Regions from separate parts of the Zooshikella ganghwensis genome, predicted to be linked through region 1. Evidence: predicted binding sites of a transcription regulator. Region 1 holds the regulator's gene; each other region holds the start of a gene.
What was found. Region 1 encodes sigma-54, which starts transcription at its own class of promoters, with help from an activator protein. Its sites were predicted from a motif close to TGGCACNNNNNTTGCTNT; they were not measured.

Region 2: KHS79_RS00875 (PEP-CTERM sorting domain-containing protein) is a predicted target of sigma-54. The motif match lies at 3,737-3,754, and genes of this name have one in related genera.
Region 3: KHS79_RS11775 (PEP-CTERM sorting domain-containing protein) is a predicted target of sigma-54. The motif match lies at 3,498-3,515, and genes of this name have one in related genera.

Annotation. Positions count from the first base shown of each region.
Region 1 is NZ_JAEVHG010000002.1:420,139-426,480, forward strand. It holds gene lptC (LPS export ABC transporter periplasmic protein LptC) at 1-36, shown strand, start outside; gene lptA (lipopolysaccharide transport periplasmic protein LptA) at 20-535, shown strand; gene lptB (LPS export ABC transporter ATP-binding protein) at 540-1,265, shown strand; gene KHS79_RS05705 (RNA polymerase factor sigma-54) at 1,455-3,008, shown strand; gene hpf (ribosome hibernation-promoting factor, HPF/YfiA family) at 3,132-3,440, shown strand; gene ptsN (PTS IIA-like nitrogen regulatory protein PtsN) at 3,409-3,930, shown strand; gene rapZ (RNase adapter RapZ) at 4,113-4,961, shown strand; gene KHS79_RS05725 (HPr family phosphocarrier protein) at 4,989-5,258, shown strand; gene mgtE (magnesium transporter) at 5,482-6,342, shown strand, end outside.
Region 2 is NZ_JAEVHG010000001.1:206,355-212,696, forward strand. It holds gene KHS79_RS00860 (6-carboxytetrahydropterin synthase) at 1-472, opposite strand, end outside; gene bioA (adenosylmethionine--8-amino-7-oxononanoate transaminase) at 853-2,142, shown strand; gene pepQ (Xaa-Pro dipeptidase) at 2,146-3,495, shown strand; gene KHS79_RS00875 (PEP-CTERM sorting domain-containing protein) at 3,794-4,669, shown strand; gene KHS79_RS00880 (carbon storage regulator) at 5,359-5,679, shown strand; gene KHS79_RS00885 (hypothetical protein) at 6,285-6,342, shown strand, end outside.
Region 3 is NZ_JAEVHG010000007.1:24,851-31,192, forward strand. It holds gene KHS79_RS11765 (flagellin N-terminal helical domain-containing protein) at 1-1,923, shown strand, start outside; gene KHS79_RS11770 (flagellar protein FlaG) at 2,089-2,475, shown strand; gene KHS79_RS11775 (PEP-CTERM sorting domain-containing protein) at 2,639-3,412, opposite strand; gene KHS79_RS11780 (flagellin N-terminal helical domain-containing protein) at 4,007-6,028, shown strand; gene KHS79_RS11785 (flagellar protein FlaG) at 6,118-6,342, shown strand, end outside.

The DNA of each region.
Region 1 (6,342 bases):
TCCAATGTTAGGGGAACATATGAAGTGCAGGATTAACCTTTTCACACTAGGACTACTTTTTAGCCTTATAAGCCAGCAAACAGCCTGGGCTTTACCTGCTGATAGAGAAAAACCAATTCACGCAAAGTCTGATAGTGCTAATGCCGAAAAAGATGGTGTGCGTATACTGACGGGAAATGTTGTCATTACTCAAGGCACCATAAAAATTACTGGTCACAAAGTCACCATTTATACCGACAAACAGGGAAATATCAACAAAGTGATTGCTCTGGGTAGCCCAGCACACTATGAAGAAAAGCCTGAACCTAACAAAGAACTGATTCGCGCCTATGGCAAGCAAATCAACTATATGATTCCTCAAGAAAAAGTTGAAATTATTGTTAATGCTAAATTATTTCAGGAAGGCAATAAGTTCACAGGCAAGCGTATTGACTATAACATGAAAACCCAAACTGTGAATGCTAAAGGCGACTCTTCAAAAGCTGGCGGCAAGCAACGTGTTGAGATGATCCTGCAACCTACAAAGACGAAGTAACTCTATGCCCGTTCTACAAGCCACAAACCTGGCCAAAAGCTATAAAGGTCGTCAAGTTGTCAAAGAAGTCTCACTCCATATCGAAAGTGGTCAAATTGTTGGTCTACTTGGTCCAAATGGTGCGGGAAAAACAACCACTTTTTATATGATTGTTGGCTTGGTTCGATCAGATCATGGTCAAGTGCAAATAGATGAACACAATATTACACATCTACCCATGCATGGCAGGGCACGTGCAGGAATTGGTTATTTACCACAAGAAGCGTCTATCTTCCGCAAGCTGACCGTCAGCGAAAATATAATGGGTATTTTGGAAACCCGTAAAGACTTAAATCGTCAACAACGAGAAGAAAAACTTAACCATCTGCTTGAAGAGTTTAATGTCACTCACCTCAGAAATAGTATGGGTATGAGCTTATCAGGTGGTGAGCGTCGACGAGTTGAAATTGCTCGTGCACTGGCGACTGAACCCTCTTTCATTCTACTGGATGAACCTTTTGCTGGGGTTGACCCCATCTCAGTAAATGATATAAAAATGATAGTCACTCACTTAAAAGAAAGAGGCATAGGTGTACTGATTACGGATCACAATGTTCGAGAAACACTTGATATTTGTGAGTTAGCCTACATAGTAAGTGAAGGACAAATAATCGCTCAAGGTACAGCGAGTGATGTAATGGCCAACCAAAAAGTCAAGGATGTTTATCTTGGACATCAATTCAAAATCTAAGACAAGTAGCCTGGTCGCGCATATAATGTGTTAATGTATGAGATGCGGCCACTCATCATTATCACTCACTGTTTACTGAATAATTAATGTGGCAGCATTATTTCACCACAACGACAGGTAATGTTAGTGGCATACTAATAGATAAACTTTAGCATTTGCTTTGTTGCAGTGTAGGTAAATCAACTAACTATGAAGCCATCCCTAGTTTTAAAAATGGGCCAACAGCTGACAATGACCCCCCAGCTGCAACAGGCCATTAAACTACTTCAGTTGTCTACGCTTGACTTGCAACAAGAAATTCAGCAAGCCCTAGACTCAAACCCTTTGCTAGAACTTATTGAAGATACCTCTGATACTGGCTCAAATAGCGAGTCCAGTGACTCTTCTGATGAACATCAGAATGAGCTTACTCAACAAGCTTCCTCAAACTCCAGTAGTGACGACAACAGCACTGATACAGCCAACACCTCTTCCCAAGATCAAGAAAACGAAAGCAGTGATTCACTCTATGAAGACCAATGGGCTGAGCAAATCCCTTCTGAACTATCGGTAGATACTGCCTGGGAGGATGTGTATGACTCATTACCTCCTTCGACTGGAAACTCATCGTCCGGCTCCGATGAAGACTTTGACTATACCGCCAGAAACAGTACAGCAGAAACTATTCAGTCGCACTTACATTGGCAGCTTAACCTTACCCCCTTAAGTGATAACGACCGACTTATTGCAATAGCAATCATTGATGCTGTGGATGAAAGCGGCTATTTAACCTGTAGCCTTGAGGATATTCATGAAAGCTTTGATCCAGAGTTAGAAATTGACCTGGACGAAGTGGTTGTTGTACACCGATTATTAAAGCAGTTTGACCCGGTTGGTGTTGCCGCGCGTGATTTAAAAGAGTGCCTGTTAACTCAGTTGACGCAACTCAGTGCAGACACACCTTTTCTGGAAGAAGCAAAGCTAATTACCCAAAAGTATCTCCATTTATTAGGCAATCACGACTACAATCAACTTATGCGAAAAGCAAAGTTGAAAGAAGAGCAGTTAAAGCAAGCGATTTTGCTAATACAAAGTTTAAATCCACGGCCTGGCTCTGTTATTCAAGACGAGAACTCTGAATATATTGTTCCCGACGTTATTGTCCAAAAAAGAAGTGATCGTTGGACTGTAGAGCTAAATACGGATGCCACTCCCCGTCTTCGCATCAATGCCAGCTACGCTTCATTAGTCAAACGTGCAGATAGTAGCTCTGATAATACTTACATTAAAAATCACCTTCAGGAAGCCCGCTGGTTCATTAAAAGCTTGCAGAGCCGTAATGAAACATTAATGCGTGTAGCCAGCTGTATTGTTGAGCATCAAAAAGGCTTTTTAGAGTATGGTGAAGAAGCCATGAAGCCTTTAGTGCTTCATGACATTGCTGAAGCGGTTGGTATGCATGAGTCAACCATTTCAAGAGTAACTACTCAAAAATATATGCACACCCCTCGTGGTATATTCGAACTGAAGTATTTTTTCTCCAGCCATGTTAGTACATCATCGGGTGGAGAGTGCTCATCAACAGCAATCCGAGCCATCATAAAAAAATTGATTGCGGCGGAAAATGCACGAAAACCTTTATCAGATAGTAAAATAGCCAAGCTTCTGGAAGAACAAGGAATAAAAGTGGCAAGACGAACTATCGCCAAGTACCGAGAATCACTTTCTATTCCACCTTCTAACGAGCGAAAACGGTTGGTGTAAAAAAGCGTTATAGGGTGACAAACACCCCAGTTAGCCCCTTTTCAAGGAGGGGAGTGTGGAGTCAGTAGTAGTACACAGTTTCTACTGATAGACTGTAAATCGGATCACCTAGGAGATCGATGCATGCAAATAAACATTAGTGGTCACCACGTTGATATTACCGATCCGCTGCGCCAATATGTCATCAATAAATTTGAGCGTTTGGAGCGGCACTTTGATAACATTACCAATGTGCAAGTCACTTTAAGTGTCGAAAAACTTCGACAAAAAGCTGAGACCACTTTACATACACGAGGTGCAGATATTCGCGCTGAAGCGGAATCTGAGGACATGTATGCAGCGATTGACATGCTTGTCGATCGGTTGGATCGTCAACTTCTAAAACACAAAGAGAAAAACCTTGACCGTTTACAGGGCGCAGGAGCCCGTTAAACTGGCGATTGCTGGAGACTGTAAAAACGCAATGAAACTCGAACAGATTCTTGCCCCGGAGTGCACCGCTTGTGATGTTGAGGGTGGCAGCAAAAAAAGAACGTTAGAGCAAATTGCAGATATCCTGGCCGGATTCCGGCCAGGCATAGGTGCTAGCGAACTTTTTGATAGTCTTATTACCCGAGAGCGATTGGGCAGCACTGGATTTGGCAAAGGTATTGCCCTGCCCCACTGCCGATTAACTAACTGTGATAAACCCATGGCAGCCTTACTAAAACTGCGTGAACCTATTGAGTTTGATGCTATGGATAATCACCCTGTTGACCTAATTTTTGCACTTGTAGTCCCTGAAGAAGCCACCTCAGAGCATTTGGCGATTTTGCAACTTGTTGCCGAACGATTTGAAAATGCCAGCTTCAGAAACCGGTTACGTAATGCTCAAAGCAACCATGAGCTTTTTGAGCTTGCTATTGCTCCTCTTCCCAATTAACAAGCCACACACAACCAACTTATTTTAGCGTTTCGTCTTTATTTACACTAAATGACGGACTTCATTGTAGCTTGGCTACAACAAGAAGCTGTCATTTTGGTGTACACTATACTTGCTGTGTAATAATAATATGGCGCAATTAACTAAAGCCGACTCACTACCAGGGTACAGATTAAAGTCGTATGAAACTTGTTATCATTAGCGGTCGATCAGGTTCAGGCAAAAGTACGGGACTACATGTTCTTGAAGATCAAGGCTTTTTCTGTATTGATAATTTACCCCTGGTTTTACTTCCCGATTTAGCGAAAGAGCTGCAAAAGGCGTATTTAGACCGAGTAGCTGTAAGTATTGATGCTCGAAATATACGACAAGAGCTATCACGCTTTCCGGAAATAATTAACCGAATTAAGCAGCAGCAAGTTGATGCAGAAGTTATTTATCTTGATGCTGATGATGAAGAGCTATTAAAGCGATTCAGTGAGACTCGGCGAAAACATCCCTTAAGCAGCCATAACTGTTCATTGGCTGAAGCACTTAAAGCTGAACAACAGGTTTTAGACCCTATCTCTAACCTGGCTGATCTCACAATGGATACTACCGGACTTACCCTGCATGATTTACGGGATATATTTAATAAACGTGTAGCCAGTAAACAGGACAATAGTATTGCCCTTTTATTTGAGTCCTTTGGCTTTAAAAAAGGTGCCCCTAATGATGCAGACTATATTTTTGATGTACGCTGCTTACCCAATCCTTATTGGGTGAATCATTTACGACAGTACACGGGTAAAGATCAACCCATTAAAGAGTTTTTAATGGCTGAACCTCAAGTTGAAGTGATGTTTGAGGATATTTATAAGTTTATTGAGAAATGGTTACCTAGCTTTGAAGCCTGCAATCGAAGTTACCTTACTGTTGCCATAGGCTGCACCGGCGGGCATCACCGCTCGGTCTATTTAGCTGAACGGCTTGCATCTTCTTTTCAAGCTAAGTACCGTAACGTCCAAGTTAGACATCGAGAACTTCCTTAATTAAACGTTAAGACTTCAGCCGTCACCATGATAGAAGAGCAACTCATCATCATAAATAAGCTAGGGCTTCATGCCCGTGCTGCTGCAAAGTTTGTAACAACGGCTGCAGCCTTTGGCAGCACAATTCGTGTTGGTAAAGCAGGCAAAATGGTAGACGGCAAAAGCATTATGTCTGTAATGATGCTAGCAGCCAGCCAAGGTACAACACTTGATGTCCTTATTGAAGGCAAAGATGAAGAGCAGGCATTTATTGCACTTAAGGCATTGGTTGATAACTATTTTGAAGAAGGCGAGTAGTTACCACCAAGTCAGCCTCTGCTTTTGCCTCTTGCCAATCTTAACAAACTACTAAGACTACCCAAAAACAAGCAAAAACACACTTAACGGTGCCTATTCCAACCTCTACATACTCTGATTTAGCAAAACAAATCAAGAAGATACTTTGGCCTATAGCAAATTTTCGTTAGAATTTGCGCTCTTATGCTTCCTGTAACTTCTGTACTGCCCAACAGGGGGGGTTATGGCTCAACAACAAAGCAGCATTTCCGATACCCAAATCCAGGTCTTAAATGAGGCACTGGAACAAGGGGTATCCCCCCAAGTATCAATGATGCTGAACAGCCTAACCTCAGCGGACATTGCTCATCTACTGGAATCCTCCCCCCCCAAAGTAAGAACGCTTATTTGGCAGCTGTTGGATAAAGAGCTTGCTGCAGAAGTGCTTCAAGAGCTTGGTGATGATCTGCGCCAATTTTATCTGGAGCAGATGAATGTAGATGAGGTGGCAGCCCTCACTGAAAATATTGATACCGATGATCTGGCAGATATGCTGCAACTGCTGCCAGATACTATTACCCGACAAGTGTTGGCATCCATGGATGCCCAAGACCGTCATCGTGTAGAGCAGGTTTTATCTTATCCAGAAGATACTGCTGGCGGCTTGATGAATACGGATATGATTACTGTCCGTCCCAGTAATACACTGGATGTTGTATTTCGCTATTTACGCCGCCATCCTGAACTACCAGAAATGACCGATGCTTTACTGGTCGTTAATCGTCGTGATGAATTTATTGGTGTATTGCCCATCAGCAAGATGCTGACAACTCACCCCTCCATCAGTGTACGAGAAGTCATGCAGACCGATATCCAGGCTATTCCCGCCAGCATGTCAGCCAACCAAGTAGCGCTGTTATTTGAGCGCCAAGACTTAGTTTCAGCCCCGGTAATAGATGAAGAAGGCAAGCTGGTGGGCCGTATCACCGTTGATGATGTGGTTGATGTCATTCGTGAAGAAGGTGAGCACTCATTGATGAGTATGGCAGGCCTGGATGAAGATGCCGATACCTTTGCTCCGGTGATGAAAACAGCCCGCAGCCGA
Region 2 (6,342 bases), on a different contig from region 1:
TTAAGCCGTGACTGTAATGATAATAGGCTTCTTGAATGGATTGGGGATATAGGTTTACAGATACTGAGTCCACATTATCGGGTACCACACTTTTTAGATGCTCTTCAACAACGGCCTTTAATGTTGATGGTGTGATTACATCAACAGGAATTGGCACAATGGCAGCATTAGGTGCTTGACAGTGAAGGATACCGTTTTGGGAAGTCTCAAGCATTACTTCACGAATATCTCCATGATCAACGAGCTGTATCGCTTTGGACTTTGAAGGAACAACCAGTGTATGGTCAATAGTGCTGTCAATCGCTTGTTTGATATCTTTTTTGACATTACCAAAGTCAAACACCATACCTTGTTCATTAAGTGAGCCATCAAGTACCACGTCGACTAACCAGCTTTCGCCAACGAGACCACGCTCAGGGCATAAATAGGAGAAGTCTATAACGGTCAACTGTTCAACAAATAAAGAGGCCATAAAACTAAAGTCTACTGATTAAACAAGTGATTTTACCTTATTCTGAGGTAACGAAAACACCCTCACTTTGTGTTGACTGTGCCTTTATTAAAAATAGTTCAATACACGGTAGATAATAAGCTACGCCTATTAGCTATTGAATCAGGCATCCAGGGAAGGATTTACGGTGTGTTCGGTGGGGGTTTTGCAGACTTTGGACATGGAGCTTTAAAAAGTGGTTTTGGTTTTAAAGGAAAATTTATATGCGATCGCCCTGGTTATTGATGAAGTGGTTGAGATATCAGTAATCAGTCGTTAGCATCTTTTTTACTGGTGTGTCTTTTGGTTTAACGCCTCAACATTAAATACTTATGGTAGGTAGATAAAGGAGTAAACATTTGATTAAGCCACAACTGTCTGAGGATGACCTGTGTTTTGATGCCGACCATATTTGGCACCCCTATACCTCAATGCAAAACCGTTATCAGATGTTTCCAGTTGTTTCCGCTGAAGGGGTTCAACTGACGCTGAATGATGGACGACAGTTGATAGATGGTATGGCATCTTGGTGGTCGGTCATTCATGGCTATAACCACCCTAAACTTAATGAGGCTATTCAGCAGCAGTTAGGGCTGATGGCGCACGTGATGTTTGGTGGGTTAACCCATAAGCCTGCTATTGAGCTGGCCCGAAAATTAATTGCAATATCTCCAGAACCTCTGCAACAGGTCTTTTTTTCTGACTCAGGCTCAGTGGCCGTTGAAGTGGCTATTAAAATGGCGTTGCAGTATCAGCAGGCAACAGGAAATACCCAGAAGAGGCGCTTGCTGACAGTAAAGCGGGGTTATCATGGTGATACTTTTTCTGCTATGTCGGTTTGCGATCCTGAACAGGGAATGCATACGTTATTTCAGGGGGTGCTCCCAAAGCAGCTCTTTGCTCCAGCACCTCAAAGTCCCTTTAAAGGGGCATGGCAACCTGAAGAATTGGCTACAGTAAAACAATTATTCGCGCAACATCATGCAGAGATAGCAGCCTTTATTATTGAGCCTATTGTCCAGGGTGCAGGAGGGATGCGCTTCTATGCACCAGAATATTTGGCTGAAATTAGAAAGCTTTGTAACCAGTATCAGGTTTTGCTTATAGCGGATGAAATCGCCACGGGATTCGGTCGAACGGGTAAACTTTTTGCCTGTGAGCATGCTGGCGTAGCGCCAGATATTTTGTGCTTGGGGAAAGCGCTGACAGGTGGATACATGTCGTTTGCAGCAACGTTGTGCTCGGATGAGGTCAGTCAGGCAATTTCCAAGGATGGAGTGTTGATGCATGGTCCTACGTTTATGGCGAACCCTCTTGCTTGCAGTGTTGCTAATGCCAGTGTTGATCTACTCTTGGCACAAAACTGGTCAAGCACTATTGCATCGATAGAACAAGAACTTATAAAGGGTTTAGCCCCCTGTTCCACTTTATCTCAGGTGGCGGATGTTAGAGTCTTAGGGGCAATAGGTGTTGTGGAGTTACAACAGCCTGTTGATATGCATAGGGTTCAGCCTATGTTTGTAGAGCAGGGGATATGGGTGCGCCCCTTTGGTAAATTAGTTTATGTTATGCCACCTTATATTATTTCAAAAGAGCAGCTTGCCTTGCTTTGCCAAGGAATTTGCAACGTGATTACTCGGTTAGGGGGATGATTAATGGAAGCTCAAGGATCGTATGACTGGCAAACTTTATACCAGACGCATGTCGCTGTGCTAATGGAGAGACTGCAAAAAAGTTTAAATGAAAATAAATTTGATGGCGTGCTTATTTACTCAGGGACATCACCTGTAGCATTTCGTGATGATAACAATTATCCCTTTAAAGCTAATCCTCACTTTAAACATTGGCTGCCATTACCAGAGCAACCAGGCTGCATGTTGTGGATAACTCCAGGTATTAAACCAATACTTTTTTTTCTGCAGCCGCAGGACTTTTGGCATGCAGCTCCACCTGAACCTGAAGGTTTTTGGATCAATGAATGGGATATTAAAATTGTACACACTATATCTGAAGTCCGGCAACAATTAGCCATTGATTGGAACAAAATAGCGTTTATTGGTGAAATTACCGATGATTTATTTGATTGGCCTGTTCAGCATATTAACCCGAAAACATTGCTTGCAAATTTGGAATATATGCGGGCATATAAGACAGAGTATGAGCAGCATTGCTTAAAAATGGCGAATATTCGAGCGGTTAAAGGACATCGTGCGGCTTATCAAGCTTGGTGCTCAGGAAAAACAGAGTTTGAAACACACTGTGCTTATTTATTGGCCTGCCAGTTAAGAGAAAGTCAGTTGCCGTATGATAGTATTGTTGCGTTTAATGATCACGGTGCTATTTTGCATTATGATCATTACCAAACATGTGCATCTGCAGAAATAAACAGCTTTTTGTTGGATGCGGGCGCGGTATATAATGGTTATATTGCAGATATTACACGGACTTATTGTGCGGATGAGTCACATGTTTTTGGTGAGCTTATCCAAGCGCTTGATCTTGCTCTGCAAAAAATAATTTCAGAAATTAAACCTGGAATTTCTTTTGTTGACTTACATGAAAAAATGCATGAAGCGGTAGCTGTATTGTTACATCAGTTTGAAATAGTTCATCTGCCTGTAGAACAAATAATGCGGGATGATATTACCCAGGTATTTTTTCCACACGGACTTGGCCACTTAATTGGTGTACAAACCCATGATATTGGTGGGAAGCAGAGGGATATCAGTGGTGAAATGTTAGTGGCACACTCCAAACATCCTTTTTTACGTTTATTACGACCATTAGATATTAATGTTGCTACTACCATTGAACCAGGTATCTATTTTATTCCAATGCTATTAAAGAGGTTGCATCAAAGTACGAGTACTAAGCATATTAACTGGGCGTTGATTGATGCATTGTGTAGTTTTGGGGGGATTCGTATTGAAGATACCATTATTATCAATGAGCATGGAGCAGAAAATATTACGCGAAATGCTTTTAAGTTAATATCTGAGTTGTGATTTTTTTTGTAATTTTATATGCCGGTAAAACTACTAACAAAATAAAGTGGTTTTGCTGGTTTTTTGTGTAGTTCTATCTTTATAGAAATATTTAATTCATAAAAATGACTTCTTTATATTGTGGTTTTTGTTGCAGTATTTGTCGTGTGTTTTTACACATTTAAATTAAACTGTTATGTAGCAATCATGAAATAATATATTTTTTTTGTAAAGACAAAGGCTTAGTTGATATTACCCTTTCTGGCACAGTAATTGTTATTAGGCAGTGGTAGCATGAGCTTCTATAAAGGGTAAAAAAATGACAAAGCTGAAACCACTGATTTATGCCTGCGCATTAACTGCACTGAGTGGCGGTATGACGTATGCAGATAATATTTTTCTTGATGTTGGAACGAGTTTTAATGCAGTAGATGCAGATTCCAGAACTGATGACTTCGAAAAGTTATTATTTAGTGTTATTGCCACTTCGACTTATACCATTGATGATAATATTTTTGGTGGTGATGATACAATATTGGATACTGGTGACAAAGTAGTTGATACTGGCACCTCAAATATTGGTTCTTTAGAGACGAGCTCTGCAACTGCTTTAGTTGGGCCTGCATTAGAAGGCTTTAACAATGACTGGGGATTAGATATAGATTATACAATCAGTGGTTATTCTGTCGTAGGCCCAGGTGGTATTCCTGATGAGTTAGCGGCAGTCTTTACTTCAGGCACGGCAAGTATCTTTTTTGATGACTTTATGGGTACTGATACTAAAGTATTAGAATTAGACCTTACATCAAGTATGATTGAACCCACAAATGTACTATTGACAGGAATCGTTGACTACAGTTGGTGTGAGCCAGCATGCTCAACATTTGTTAAAGAGTTCTTTAATTTCTCTGATCCCATTGCCGGTGAGAATGCTTTTTATGATATTTGGGCTCTCGATATCGTGCCTCCAATAAGCATTATGTGGCGTCTAGATACTAATATTGATGAAGCCTCTGTTGTGGCGCCTGAGCCTATTTTTGAGGGATCTACAACATGGACGCGTGAAACAGAGTTATCACCAACCATTCAATTTGTACCTGAACCTGGTACTTATGGAGCAATGCTGCTGGGTTTAGGGGCTTTGCTTTTCTCGCAGCGTCGTCGAATGACTTACGCTTTTACAGATAAGCGTTAACATTGATTTCTCTTGCTTTGTTTATATTAATAAGTAGGCGTTAATAAGCACAATGGAGTGTGCTTAACCTCCCAGTTTTTTCCCTTCTAACCTTAGCAGGTCAAATGAATATAAAAATAGTTTGCGATGAGTAGAGGCTACGCTAATTTAAGCATTGCAAACCAACTTTCCGCTATACCTCAATCACGTTAAAAAGGTAATTTGTTGTATTTCCTTGAAATGGGGGTAAGGCCTTTGAAAATCGTAAGTTAACTTTCCATCAAAGTGAATTTTACAACAATAAAAATATATGTGATTGTTTTATCTGATTTAGTGTGGCTTGGTAGCTACGAATGGGCAGTATAGCGTGTACTTTTATATATAAAGTGTAAACTTTGATGCATTCTTGATGTTCTTTGTATAACTATGCGGTTAAGCACAGCAAGTAAAATATGGTTCAATAAAATAAGACCTAGGTTGTTTGATATCCTTCATTGATGATTTTTAGGATTGTTTGTGGGTTTACCTATACCCTTTACAAATCATTTTTGGGGTTTGTTGTTGGTGTTTTATACCTCAGTCACTTATTAATATTAAGTTCTGGGAGGTTCATCACTTGAGGGTTCCCTAAAAAAACTTTGTTTGGGGGTATAAATCACAATACTTATATACCCATTACCAACGAAATACACTTCATAAAGGGACTTTTTATGCTGAGTTTAACGTTAAGTAGTGATCAAGCTATCTGTATTGGCAATGATATATTGATAGTGTTCGAGTCTGTTTGCGAAAGCAGGCAGCGAGTTAAAATTAAAACGTTTGCTCCCAAAGAAGTATCGATCAAGCGGTTAGAAATTTACGAGGATCGAGACCGGGTTGAAAAAGATTTAAAAGAATATTTCACAAAAATTAGGCGAAGACGAACAGGTCGTATTACTAAAAAGCCTTATCGATATAATCGTTCAGAATCTAATAAAGCTAAAATTCATTTTAAAAAAAGACGACATTTAAACATTGGTGTTGATAACTGACAAAATATATAATTATTGTGTTGCTTATCACATAAACGTTAAGAGCCATGTTATGGCTTTATAGTTCACTTGCAAGACTATCGAATACATGATATCTGCTTACTCTTGAGAGAGAATTGTGAGGTAAATCATACGTTGTTATATAGACACTTCATATACGAGTTGGTTTAGTAAAATCTGTACTACGGTTTTGTCTGTGTTGAACATATTAAATATCCTTCACCAATCAATTATATTTATATGCGCTATCCATAGCGCTTACCTTAATGGGCCAGTGAAGCTGTTTTAATGTGTTCCAGACAGGTTAGTAGGAATTGTTGTATTCCAAAAGGCATCAAGATCAGCGTTCTTGACCATTGAAAATGGTGTGAATGCAGTTTATGTATAATGCTGTTTATATATAGTGACGTGGGTTTCATGTAGTAGAGTAATTGCTGAGGAGCCTTTAACTGTCATCCTAGCCACTCATTAACATAACCGCCTGACAAACGCTTTTAAAACACAGTTGTGGTTGCTATCAGTTAGTCTTAACTGATCAGACTAGCGCCAAAAAAGCCTTCACTGTGGGTATAGCACTGATCATTAAGTGAAAAGAATAATTGTAAATGTATCTAAGTTTAAAAAGAGTACTGTGCTGTATAAGTTTATGCTTAATATTACATG
Region 3 (6,342 bases), on a different contig from region 1:
TTGAGAATTAATAGTGCGAAGGATGATGCTGCAGGGTTAGCAATTTCTACTCGTTTTACCTCGCAAATACGTGGTACGACAGTTGCGATACAAAACGCAAATAATGGTATTTCCTTAGCGCAAACAGCAGAAGGAGCATTAAATTCCATCGCCAGTAACTTACAGCGTGTGAGAGAGCTTGCTTTGCAATCAGCCAACGGCAGTAATACAGATATTGACCGTGATGCATTAAATCAAGAGGTACAGCAGTTGGTTGCTGAAATTCAAAGTGTGGCAGATAAAACCAACTTTAATGGTAAAAACCTCTTGGATGGCTCTTTTTCAAATGCCTTATTTCAAACAGGGGCCAACTTAGGTGATACCATTTCGGTAAGCATTGAAAGAACTAGCACAGATTCACTAGGTACAGCCCTTGAAGCAGGCATTTCTTCTACCTTAACGGGTAATAGTCAGCTCAATGCGGGTGATTTGGTTATTAACGGTATTGCTGTTGGTGCCTCTTCAGGTTCTGATGATACATCATCCACAAACTACCAAGAACGTGGTGCAATTGCTAAAGCGGCAGCAATTAATAAAATATCTGAACAAACAGGTGTCATTGCCAAAGTCAATGCAGCGACTATTGCAGGTGGTACGTACGCCAATACGGATGATAAAACCGGGCAAATCACCATTAATGGTGTGACAATTGATTTAGTCACTGATAATGCTTTAAGCACCGAGGCCAATTTAGAAGCGGTGGTTACAGCAATTAATGAAAAGTCAGGTCAAACAGGTGTTGTTGCATCATTTGATGGAAACGCAACGACTGGAATTACAATGGTTGCTGAAGATGGGAGAAATGTCGATATTCAAAATGTGTCAGGAAATGCCTCTGCTGACTTTGGTTTAGCAACAGGAAATACGACTTACTTTGGTACCTTTACATTAATTTCACAAGATGGTGAAGATATTAATATCGATTCAACCACAGGTAATATTGATAATGCCGGGTTAGAGGTAGGTTCTTTTAGCGGAGTTAATGGTGGTTCTGTTGGTGATAATGTTACAAGTACAGCACTTTCGATTGGTGATTTAGTCATTAATGGTGTAGCAGTGGGTGCTTCATTAACATCATTTGATTCATCATCAACGACAGGTAATGCTGCAAGTGCTATCGCTAAAGCAGCGGCTATTAATGCGGTGAGTGAAAAATCAGGTGTTACTGCAAAAGCAAATGCCACCATTGTTACGGGAGGTACGATTACTACAGGTACTGCCCAGAGTGGTAATGTGGTGATTAATGGTGTCGATATCCAAATCGCTTATGGTGCAAATGACTCTGCGAGTGATATTCAAAACACGATTATAAATGCAGTTAACTCAAAGTCAGGACAGACTGGTGTTAAAGCAGAAGCCTTTGGAAGTACTTTCCGGTTGACCGCTGATGATGGCAGAAATATTGATGTAAGCGCGATAAACACTGTTGCAAATGCTGGCTTTTCCGTGGCAACCACTTATAGTTCAGTGTCACTGACTTCAGCAGGGCAGTTTACGCTCACCTCAAATACAGGTTCGATCAGCCGGGCAGGTTTCCAAATAGGTACATTTGGAGGTCAAGAAGCAGGACAGTTGTTGGATGATTTAGATATATCCACCTTGAGTGGCGCAAATGATGCGTTAATATCCATTGACAATGCAATCAGTAAAGTCTCTGAGCAAATTTCTGCACTGGGTGCCTTACAAAACCGCTTTTTATCAACAGTCAGTAATTTATCGGTTAATAGTGAAAACTTATCTGCTGCAAACTCACGTATTTTAGATGCTGACTTTGCCGCTGAAACCGCTGAAATGAGTCGTGCTACAGTACTACAGCAAGCAGGTATTTCGGTGTTGGCGCAAGCTAATGCTCAACCCCAACAGGTGTTGTCTTTACTGCAATAGTAGATTAATCCTCATAGCAAAGAGGGTGTCGCAAAAAGTCAGGAGCGAAGCGCAGTAGGTTTGCGATACCCTCCAAGAGGGAAGTGGAAAACGGTTTTTAGTGTATTAATAATCAGCCCAGACCTCTTGGTGGTTTGGGCTTGATAATACAAAGAGGAAACTATCATGGGAGGTATAACGCCAATAGGTTCTCCTGTGGTTACACCGACTGTTGATGATACTAAAAGGCAGCCGTCGTTAAACACGACAAATAAGACTCAACAGGGGGAGCAACCACATTCAGAAAATATTGTGCCACAGCGCCTTAACCAACCTACAGCAATTAATGAGCAGCGAGTTGCTGAAGCTGTTGAACAATTAAATGATTTTGTGTCAGCGATGCAAAGGGATATTTTTTTCAAAATTGATGATGAAGCCGGGAGAGTGGTTATTTCGGTGGTTGATCGAGCGTCTGAGGAAATAATTCGACAGATTCCTGAGGAGATTGCATTACGTTTAGCAAAAAATCTTAAAGAGCATGGCGATTTAATATTAATTAAACAGCAAGCCTAGCAGTTTGGATAGGTTTTAGTATGATTAAAATATTATATTTTTATATTAACTATCTGTATTTGCTTGTACGTCGAAAAAGAAAAAAAAATAGCCGCCCAATGGCGACTATTTAAAAAGCTTAACTAAGAAAAGACAAATTTGATTTATTTGTCTTAAGCTTATTTTATGCTTTTTTACGACGGATACGAGTTAAGCCTAAAAGACCTAGACCCATCAATGCTAAAGCTGAAGGAGTAGGTACTGTGCCTTTAGCGTGAAGTAAGTCGTTACCACATTCCATTGTGTAATGTAGCCAGAAATCAGTTCCTTCACCTAAGAAGCTTAAGTCAAAACCGTTAGCATAATAGTGAGAAGCTTGACCAACTTCTGCATCACCTTCAAAACCTGTTTGAGCATCAGTCAACAGATCAAGAGTGAAAGAGCCTGTAGTTACTTGCTGACCACCACCTGCATAAGCCCATGGGTTAGAGAATTGGTGGTTGTTCAAAGTAGTTGTCAACGTTTCTGAGTTAGCATCTAATTTGAATACAGTGTAAGTTAACTGATTCCAGTCGATATCAAGCACATAGTCATAACCAAAAGTATCTTTTACTTGTTGACCAGGACCGTAAGCACCTGTGTTTGATGAAAAATCACCATCTAGATCAATAAAGATATCTCCAGATGCATAACCACCATGACCGTTTTGTAAGTTAAAACCACTTACAAGGCCAACCTGGTAGTTGTTGCTTTTGACAAAAGCTTCAGTATCAAATAGTTGAGTACCAGACTGGCCAACTTCAACTTCCTGGTCTTCTTGCTTGCCGTACCAGTTGTTATATGAACCTGATTGAGAATTACCATCATAAATAGTCAGGTCAGCACCTAAAGGTGAAGCCATAACTTGTGAAGACACTGCAACAACTGTTGTAGCAAACAATGCAGCTAATTTATTCATTTAGAATCTCCCTATAACGCCTTTGGCGCGTAATAAAAACTCTGTGAGTTACTTCAAAAGACAATATGCTTGCGAGCGATGGGTATAAGCATATGTTGTGCCATATTTAAAAAAAATAATAAAAACAATGAGTTATATTTGTTTTTTAGGGTTGTGAAAAAACGATGTAAAAAAAAGTTAATGTGATAAAGTTCTGAAAAAATAGTGACTTACTTATATTTTTTGAGAAAAGACCATGCTTTTGTTCACGATTAATTTAATGAAAATCAAAAAATTAAAAGTACGTCTCACTTATATTTTGTTGTTTTTCAAAAAAAGGTGTTTATTCCAAATAAGCAAGAAAACTTAAAGTGTAAAAAAAGCTAACAGTTGTTGCTTTAAGGGTGAAACTAAGGAACTCACCTATTAAATACGGCCTTCGCAGGTACATGCTGGTTGATGAAAAAAATATTGTGAATTAGTTAAAGTTTTTTTGTGGTATGTCGCTAACAGAAGTAGACAGGTTATCGCCATGAGTTCGGTGCGCAAGTTCGGATGAAGGGATGGCCTGATGAGATGGCTTGTTGGATGAAGTAGTGAGCAGGAGTTTGAGACATGCCACAAATAATTAATACCAATATCGCCTCGCTGAATGCCCAGCGTAACCTGGATAGATCACAGTCTGCGCAGGATACCGCATTACAGCGGCTCTCATCTGGTTTGCGTATTAATAGCGCACGAGATGATGCTGCGGGCCTGGCGATTTCGACTCGTTTTGAATCACAAATCCGCGGTACCAATGTCGCAATTCGTAACTCAAATGATGGAATCTCGCTGGCTCAAACAGCAGAGGGTGCACTAAGTTCTGTTACCACAAACTTACAACGTATTCGTGACTTGGCACTGCAATCCTCTAACGGTAGTAACACTGAAATAGACCGGGAAGCATTGAACGAGGAGGTTCAACAGCTCATTTCAGAAATTGAAAATGTGGCTGAAAAAACCAACTTTAACGGTAAAAAGCTATTAGATGGTTCGTTTGATAATACGATTTTCCAAACGGGTGCTAATTTAGGAGATACGATTGGCGTCAGTATCGCTAAAGTATCTACTGATAGCTTGGGTTCATCACTTGAAGCAGGAATATCCTCCAATGACCTGAATGCTGCAGCTCTTGCTGCCGGGGATTTAGTCATTAATGGCATTGCTGTTGGTGCTTCATCGGGTGTTGATGACACTTCTTCAACTGGTTCGCAGGATCAAAGTGCGATTGCCAAAGCAGCAGCAGTCAATAAAGTTTCTGATCAAACAGGTGTTATCGCTCGGGTTGATGCTAACTCTGTCGCTGGAAGCTCATATACCAGTGCAGACCAGGATGGCAACATTGTTATCAATGGGGTTAGCATTAATATTTCAGGGGATGCTGATTTGACAGCTCAAGCTAACCTAGAAGGTATTGTCAACTCGATAAATGAAAAGTCTGGACAAACAGGCGTTGTTGCTGCCTTTGATGGAAATGCATCAACAGGTATTACCTTAACTGCTGATGATGGCCGAAATATTGTGCTGGCTGATGGCTCTGGTAATACCGCAGCTCAGTTAGGTTTAGGTGCAGCAGGTACGTATATAGGTACCTATACGCTAATATCGCAAGATGGATCGGATATTACCGTCGATACGACAACTGGAAACATCGATAATGCAGGTTTTGAAGTCGGTACTTTCAGTGGCGTAAATGGTGGAGCTGTAGGAAATAATGTCACAAATGCTGCTCTTGTTACAGGTGACCTTGTATTGAATGGAGTAGCTGTAGGGCCAACTCAGGCTTCTTTTGATACAGCGTCAACTACAAATAATAATGCCTCAGCAATATCAAAGGCTGTCGCGATTAACAAAGTCAGTGACCAGACGGGTATTACTGCCGTGGCAAATACTACGGTTGTTACCGGTGGTACTATTACTACAGGTGCTGCGCAAAGTGGTAACGTAGTGATTAATGGTATCAGTATTGCCATATCTTACGGAGCTGCTGATACTACCAGTGATATTCAGAATACGATTATCTCTGCTGTAAATACCAAATCTGGGCAGACAGGTGTTAAAGCTGAAGCGTTTGGTAGTACGTTCCGCCTGTTAGCTGAAGATGGACGTAATATCGATGTGAGTGCAATTAATACCGTAACCAATGCAGGATTCACCGTTGCGACTACCCTGAGTTCGGTTAGCCTCTTCTCTGCAGGTCAATTTAGTATTTCATCTGATACAGGTGCTATTGCTAGAGCTGGATTCCAAGTAGGTACTTTCGGTGGACAGGAAGTTGGCCAGCTGGTGAAAGATATTGATATCACCACTGTTGAGGGCGCTAACGAGGCACTGGTTTCCGTAGACAATGCCTTACAACAAATATCCAAACAACAGGCGGAATTGGGTGCGATCCAAAACCGTTTCCTTTCAACCATTAATAACCTGTCAATCAGCAGTGAGAACCTGTCAGCAGCTAACTCACGAATTCGTGATGCAGACTTTGCGGCAGAAACTGCAGAGCTAAGTCGAGCACAGGTGCTCCAACAGGCAGGTATTTCAGTCTTGGCACAAGCCAATGCAAGGCCGCAGCAGGTTCTGGCGCTCCTGCAGTAACAGGACGCCAGTGAAGAGGGATGAACCACACCCAGGTCAGCAATGGCCTGGGTTTAGGTGCTGGTTCAAAAGGATAAATGAGGTGCACTATGAATGACCTCAAAGTGTCAACGCCCGTTGTGAGTACACGAGAGCTTGATGCGAATAAAAGCAAGCCATTACCGCCTGCTGATCAGCAAGGAGAAGTGGCTGTTAGCCAACCCACTGCGGCTACAGGTCAAACTTCACAAGCAAAGGCTGTGCAAGAAGTATCATCAGCCATCGAAGATCAACAACTGGATAAGCAGGAAACATTGCGTGAGCAGGTTGAGCAA